2 regions of the Arthrobacter sp. Y3224055 genome follow, and region 2 is predicted to be linked to the other one. Evidence: predicted binding sites of a transcription regulator. Region 2 holds the regulator's gene; the other holds the start of a gene.
The links. Region 2 encodes LexA, which represses DNA repair genes until DNA is damaged. Its sites were predicted from a motif close to TCGAACANNTGTTCGA; they were not measured.

Region 1: AC5RTY_RS08655 (LysM peptidoglycan-binding domain-containing protein) is a predicted target of LexA. The motif match lies at 1,501-1,516, and genes of this name have one in related genera.

The regions. Positions count from the first base shown of each region.
Region 1 covers NZ_JBNHGB010000003.1:103,355-106,906, reverse strand. Annotated here, with positions in the region: gene AC5RTY_RS08670 (hypothetical protein) at 1-432, opposite strand, end outside; gene AC5RTY_RS08665 (helix-turn-helix domain-containing protein) at 667-882, shown strand; gene AC5RTY_RS08660 (hypothetical protein) at 887-1,447, opposite strand; gene AC5RTY_RS08655 (LysM peptidoglycan-binding domain-containing protein) at 1,605-2,324, shown strand; gene AC5RTY_RS08650 (Rv3235 family protein) at 2,422-3,045, shown strand; gene secA (preprotein translocase subunit SecA) at 3,055-3,552, opposite strand, start outside.
Region 2 covers NZ_JBNHGB010000005.1:31,195-34,746, reverse strand. Annotated here, with positions in the region: gene AC5RTY_RS12590 (ATP-dependent DNA helicase) at 1-1,676, shown strand, start outside; gene lexA (transcriptional repressor LexA) at 1,788-2,537, opposite strand; gene AC5RTY_RS12580 (LysM peptidoglycan-binding domain-containing protein) at 2,834-3,187, shown strand; gene AC5RTY_RS12575 (histidinol-phosphate transaminase) at 3,260-3,552, shown strand, end outside.

The sequences.
Region 1 (3,552 bases), on a different contig from region 2:
CACCCATACATCGACCCGGGAACCGGGACCGGCCTCCTCGGGCAACGGGCTCTCGATACTCAGGCCGATCGGTTTCCGGTCCAAGTCGTCGCCGGCGCCCAGCACGGAAGCCGGCAGCAGTTCACCGCCCCGGACCAGCGCGGTGGCGACGGCATCTGCCGGCAACCCCGTTGCTGCCGGCAGATAAAGGCTGCCCGCCTCGCCCAGCCGAACGTCGACGACGACCACGTCGGCGGCGGAGATCGGTTGTCCCACCGCGATGTCCGTCCTGGCCGCCAGGACACCGGTGGTCTTATCCGCGCTGTTGACCAGCGCTGCGACTCCGGCCACCGAAGCCGCCACGAGCAGCAGCCCCACCAGCAACCGGGGATCTTTCCACGACGGGCGTTTCAACCGCTGTGCGACGGTTTTTTCTGCGATGGCAGCGCTCACGAATTTTCCCCCCTTATTCCCGCGCCCCAGGGGACAGCCAGCCTGCGCTCCGAGAGTCGGCCCCGAGGCCGCGGGTGGCACCATTCTGGTCGTGGCCCAGGGGAAAGGGAACCGCCGCGGCCACCCGGGCCGGATCTGGGGAAAACTTTTCAGAAGCAACGGGTCCAGTTGGATCAAACGACGTCAAACGGTGCCATAATGGCTGAAACCGTCCCCGCTCCGAAGGATCAGCCCATGCCGCGGTTCCTCACCCTGTCCGATGTGGCGGAGGAGTTGCAGATCTCCTCGTCGCAGACGTACGCCCTGGTTCGCAGCGGCGAACTTCCCGCCATCCAGATCGGCGGCCGGGGCCAATGGCGCGTCGAGCAGGTCATGCTCGACCAGTACATCCAGGACAAGTATGCCCAGACGCGGCGGCTGATCGAAGAGGCCAAGTCCACCACGGAATGAGCATTCAGTCCGGGCTGCGCGACACGAGGGCCGCAATGGCCGCGAAGGGCACCGTGTAGACCGACCGGACATTTGCCGCGCGCCTGTCCTCGCCCGACGGCACCGCCGCGAGGTCGAAGGAGTCCGCCCCGACCCTGTCGACCACCCCCTCGGCCGCCGGGATGCCGGGGCCGCCCGACAGGTAGACCGCGACCGGTGCGCGGTCGCGGCCAAGGGCGCGCAGTGCGGATCCGAGCCCGAGCCGACGCGCCCCGGTCGAGTCGGCAACCGCATGCCGGCCCATTCCTTCGAGCAGTTGGACAGCGGCCAACGGCAGGAGCACGCTCCGCACTCCCTCGTACAGCACCAACCAGGTTGATCCGACATGGGCCAGCGTCCCCTCGAACCTGAGGTCTGTGCCTGCACGGACGCGCAACCTGCTGCCCAGCTGCCCCCGAAGCCGGTCGGCCAGACCCACCGCGGCCAACTCGATCCGGGCGCGCTCGTTTACCTCCGCTTCCAACTCCAGCCGGTCTGCGGCGTGTAGCTGGGTCTCCAAATCGGCAAACAGGGCGTCCCAACGCATGGCGCCAGCCTAGGAACCTGCACCACATACCGTCAACGGAAAACCGACTGCTTTACAACAAGTGTTTGAAGCTGCCACTATTGGAAAACAAATAGCACTAAACATAACCAAACTACATCAAACGGCAGTAACACGTTTCTCTCCGGAGGCGCTTCCCATGCTCAGAACCACCGCCGATCTGGCAACCACAGGGCTGGTGACGGCTTGTGCCGCCGTGCTGGTGCTCGCGGGGAGGGAGCTGGCCACCGGCGCCACGTGGCCTTCGCAGAACTATCAGGACCTGCTGGCGCTCCTGTCGATCGGAGCCGGCGCGGCCGTGCTCTGTTGGTTGCTCCTGGGCATGGCGGCAGCGGCGGCCTGCGCGGTGCTGGCCAGGACCGGCCACAGTCGCCTGGCGGCCCGGTGGGCCGTGTGGAGTCCCGCGTTCCTGCGGCGCTTGGCGGGCGCCGTCGTCGGCCTCAATCTGGTGGTGGTCGCGGGCGCCCATGCGGCGGCCGCAACGCGTCCGGCCGAAGCCGCGGCCGGGACCGGCGCGTCCAGCGCTGCCGTTGTGGATCCCCGGTGGCAGCCGGACGGCCTGGCCGGTCGGATAAACCCTCCGGTGGACCCCTCATGGAAGCCCGCTCCGCCGGCCGCGGCCCCGGGCGCCGTCGTCAAGCCGCCAACCCGGGAAGCCTCTGACGCACCCCGGCTGGTTACCGTCACCGCCGGGGATTCCCTCTGGCAGCTCGCGGCCGCCGAGCTGGGCCCGCTGGCGACCGACGTGGAAATCGCCGAGCGGTGGCCGGAGTGGTATGCCGCCAACCAAACCCTCATCGGTCACGACCCCTCCCTAATCAAACCCGGGCAAACGCTCGTCGTACCTCCGCCCGGATAGTGAAGCTTTCCGGAAGCGGCCGAGAGACGCACACGGGAGCCGTGCTGTGTGGCGCGGCTGGAAGCCAAGGCAGTACCAGTGGAAGGAAGGGCAGGACATGGACAACGTGCGACACCTCCCGGCCGTGCAGACGCCGGAGAAGGAAGCCGCGGCGGGCGCGCGCCTGGACACGCTGGCACCGGCGAGCGGGGCGCCCCGGCCCCTGACGGTACGGCGGGTCAAACCGGCCGGGCCGGACGGCTACTTTGCGCCCGTCATCCGGTTGCAGCCCAGGCGACCGGATGACACCCGCGGGACGGCCGGACCCGCCGCAGTGCCCCGTCCCGTTCCGCTGCCGGTGGGCGGGGACCCCGAGGCGGAGGCCGAACTGCTCCACGTCACGGCGATGGCCCGGTCCGTGGCGCAGGCCTGCCTGGAGGCCGTCTCCGGCACACGGCCGGTCCAACAGCTGGCCCGCTGGCTTGACCCCGCCAGCTACGAAAAGCTGGTGCACCGGGCGGACATCGCCAGGGCCCACCAGGCGCAGCTGCGTTCCGATGGCCGGGCACCGCTGCGGCTGCACCGCAGCCCCGTGGTCCGCTCCGCCCGGGTGTGCCGTGCCGCCGACAGCGCCTATGAAGCGTCGTTGGTGGTGGCCGAGACCCGCCGGATACGCGCGGTGGCGCTGCGGCTGGAGTGGATCCGCGGACTGTGGAAGGTCACGGCCCTGGAGATCGGCTGAAGCCCCAAACTACTTCCGGCGCTTGCCGCTCTTGGCGGGGCGCTTGTCCCTGGCGGGCGCTGCCGCCTTGGCCGGGGCCTGGCGTTCGACCCGTGTCTCGGCTTCCCCGGATGCACTGGGCGCCGTGAACTGCAGGGCCGCCGGCCGCTGCGGAGCTTCCAGGCCGGCCGCGGTGATCTGCGGCGCCGCCGCCGCCCGGGCGTCAGCGACCCCGGGGACCGTCGCCTCGGCCGGCTGCTGAACCTGGACCTCGAGGTTGAAGAGATAGCCGATGCTCTCTTCACGGATGGACTCCATCATGGCCTGGAACATCACGAATCCCTCGCGCTGGTATTCGACCAGCGGATCGCGTTGGGCCATGGCCCGCAGTCCGATGCCCTCCTTGAGGTAATCCATCTCGTAGAGGTGTTCCTGCCACTTCCTGCCGATCACCGAGAGCACCACGCGCCGCTCCAGTTCGCGCATAGTCTCGGAGCCGAGCGTCTGCTCGCGCTGGGCGTAGGCGAC
Region 2 (3,552 bases):
GCCTGCACAAGCTCGCGGGCGGCTTTCCGGACGAGGACGCGCCGGCGGCGCTGTTCAGCCTCGGCGAGGACGCGGTTCCGCATCCTGCTCCGGCCGGCGCAGCGTCGGCTTCCGGCGCCTCGGGCGCGCTGGGCAAGGAAGTCGTGCGCCTGCGCGAGTGGGCGCAGGAGACCGACACCGGGGATCGGGATGAACTGGTGCCCGGTGTCAGCGACCGGGCCTGGCGACAGGTCTCCGTCGGCTCCATGGAGTGCCTGGGCGCCCAGAAGTGTCCCCTGGCCGCCGAGTGCTTCAGCGAACTGGCACGGGGCCGCGCGGCGGAGGCAGACATCGTGATCACGAACCATGCCATGCTGGCCATCAACGCCTTCGAGGGCGTCGCGGTACTCCCGGACTATGACGTGGTGGTCATCGACGAGGCCCATGAGCTGCAGGACCGCGTCACCAGCGCCGTCGCGGGGCAACTCTCCGCCGCCATGGTGCGTACCGCCGCCTCGACGGCACGCAAACACACGGGGATCAGCGTGGAGCCTTTGAACTCCGCCGCCGATGCGCTGGAGGACGTCCTGCAGTCGGTGCCCACCGGCCTGCTGGCGGCCGGCCTCCGCGAGGAGCATGAGCTGGTTCTTGCGCAGGTACGGGAAGCGGCCCGCGCGGCGCTCTCCGACTCGAAGCCCGAGGGTGCGGGGGCAGCGGACGGCGGACGGCAGATGGCGCGCTCACGGCTCGCGGCCGTGCTGGAACTGGCCGAACGGCTGCTGTCCGCTCCGGACTCCCGGGAGGTCATCTGGGCGACCCGTCCCAGCACCTATGGCGAGGCCGGCGACTACGCCGCCAATGACGACCAGCCGGCAACGTTGAACATAGCGCCGCTCTCGGTGGCGTCCCGGCTGCGTGAGGGCTTGTTCGACGAACATACCGTTGTGCTGACATCGGCGACGTTGTCGGTCGGGGGGACCTTCGATGCCGTCGCCGGGTCGCTCGGACTGCTCGGAGCCGGCGCGCCCGCCTATTCCAGCGTGGACGTGGGCAGCCCCTTCGATTACCCCAGGCAGGGCGTGCTCTACGTGGCGTCGCATCTGCCGAAGCCGGGCCGGGGCACCAGCCCGGAACAGCTCGATGAACTCGAGGAGCTGCTGCTGGCCTCGCGCGGCGGCGCCCTGGGCCTGTTCTCCTCGCGGCGTGCGGCAGAAGAAGCCGCGGCCGAGATGCGCGGGCGCACCGACCTGACCATCCTGTGCCAGGGCGAATCGTCGATGGGCGCGCTGGTCCGCCAATTCGCCGAAGAGCCCGACACCTGCCTGTTCGGCACCATGACGCTCTGGCAGGGCGTCGACGTTCCCGGTTCCGCGTGCCGGCTCGTGGTCATCGACCGGATTCCGTTCCCCCGGCCGGATGACCCGCTCACGACTGCCCGAACCCGGTCCGTGGCGCAGTCCGGGGGAAACGGTTTCATGACGGTCTCGGCGACCCATGCGGCCGTGCGGCTGGCCCAGGGAGCCGGGAGGCTGATCCGCGCGTCAAACGACCGTGGAGTGGTGGCCGTGTTGGACTCACGGCTGGCGACGGCGCGCTACGGGAGTTTCCTCCGCAGCGCCCTGCCGCCCTTCTGGAGTACCAAGGACGGCGCCACGGCCCGCCAGGTCTTGGAAAGGCTGGCTACGGCCTCAGCCTGAACGGGTTGGGGGCACGCCCGTTCCGGAGCGAGCGGGGCCCTGCGCGGGGACCGCCCGTGCGGGCAGGGGATCCCGGGGTGGCTGCAGCGCGGACCGGGGAGACCGGGCGCGTCAGAGGGCCCGCATCACCGAGACAACCTTGCCCATGATGGTTGCGTGGTCGCCAAGAATCGGTTCGTACTGGGTATTCTGCGGCAACAGCCAGGTGTGGCCGTCGCGCTGCCGGAAGGTCTTGACCGTTGCTTCGTCGTCGAGCAGCGCCGCCACGATGTCGCCGTTCTCGGCCGTGTGCTGCTGGCGGACCACGACCCAGTCGCCGTCACAGATGGCCGCATCGATCATGGAATCGCCCGAGACCCTGAGCATGAACAACTCGCCGTGTCCCACCAGTTGCCGCGGCAGGGGCATGACGTCCTCGACCGCCTGGTCCGCCAGGATCGGCCCGCCCGCTGCGATCCTTCCCACCAGCGGCACCATCGCCGTGTCGGATGACGTGGTCAGCTCGGATACGGCGACGCCGCTGGAGCTGCGCAGCTGTTGCGGTTCATCGACTCCGACGATTTCCACACCCCCGTGCTCGAGTGTCAGCGGGGTCAGGATTTCCATGGCACGGGGACGCTTGGGGTCGCGCCTGATGTAGCCCATCTTCTCCAGTTGGGCCAACTGGTGCGTGACGCTGGACAGGCTTGCCAGACCGACCGTGTCACCGATCTCGCGCATGGACGGAGGGTATCCGTGTGACATAACGGAGCGCTGGATGGTTTCCAGGATCTTCTTCTGCCTCGGCGTCAGGCTGCGCCCCACTTTGACGGGCCGGCCGCGTCGCTTCGCTCCGGCAGTGGTGGTGGTCTCTTCCGACATGTCCGGCCCCGGTCTCCCCGTAGTGGTCCCTGCGCCGGCGCCGTAGCGGAACCGCACATGGACTGTTGTCTCAACTGTTTTGTCGGTGGCGGCTGATGCACTGCTCTTACTGCCGCCCGACGCTTACAACGCTAGGCGAGGCGGTAGCGAATTTCAAACATTTGTTCGACTGAGTCTCGACAATGTTCGATCACCAGTGCTAAAACTGTAGAAGACGTATTCGAAGATACGTTCGAATACCGTTGCAAGACGATCGAAACCAGCCGAAATAGATCGAATATCGGAAAGGTGGCACCATGTCCGCCCAGCTCGCACCGCAGCCCGCTGGCCTTCGTACCAGCACAGGCCTGCGGCTGACCCGCCGCGGCCGTTTGTTGCTGATCGGCCTGCCGCTGATGCTCGCCGCGGCCGCAGCCCTGACCCTGATCGGTTTCTTCACTGCTCCGGCAATGGCCGCCGCCGGGGGGCTGGGGCCGGGGCCGGCGGCGACCGTCACGGTCGGCAGCGGCCAGTCACTGTGGGACATAGCAGTGCAGTCCGCGCCGGACCGCAACCCCCACGATGTCATTTTCGAGATCGCGCAATTGAACGGCCTGCAGGGGGACATCGTCCACGCCGGGCAGCAGCTGCTGGTCCCGTCCGCGCGCTGAGGCAGCCGTAATATGAGCTGCTTCGGCCCGCCCGATTCCTGCCCCGGGCGGGCCGAAGCTTAAACTGGACCGGTGAGTGAGCAGTTAGAACGCCTGAACCGCCTGCCGTTGCGGGAAAATCTCCGGGGCCTGGAGCCCTATGGTGCGCCCCAGCTGGAGGTTCCCGTCCTCCTGAACGTCAACGAAAACACCCATGGCCTGCCCGATGCTGTCCGTCAGGCCATCGTCTCGGCCGTCAGCGAGGCTGCCGCGGGTCTGAACCGGTATCCGGATCGCGAGTTCACGAAGCTGAGGACGGCGCTGGCCCGCTACTTGGGGCACGGCCTCACCGCAGAGAACATTTGGGCCGCCAACGGATCGAACGA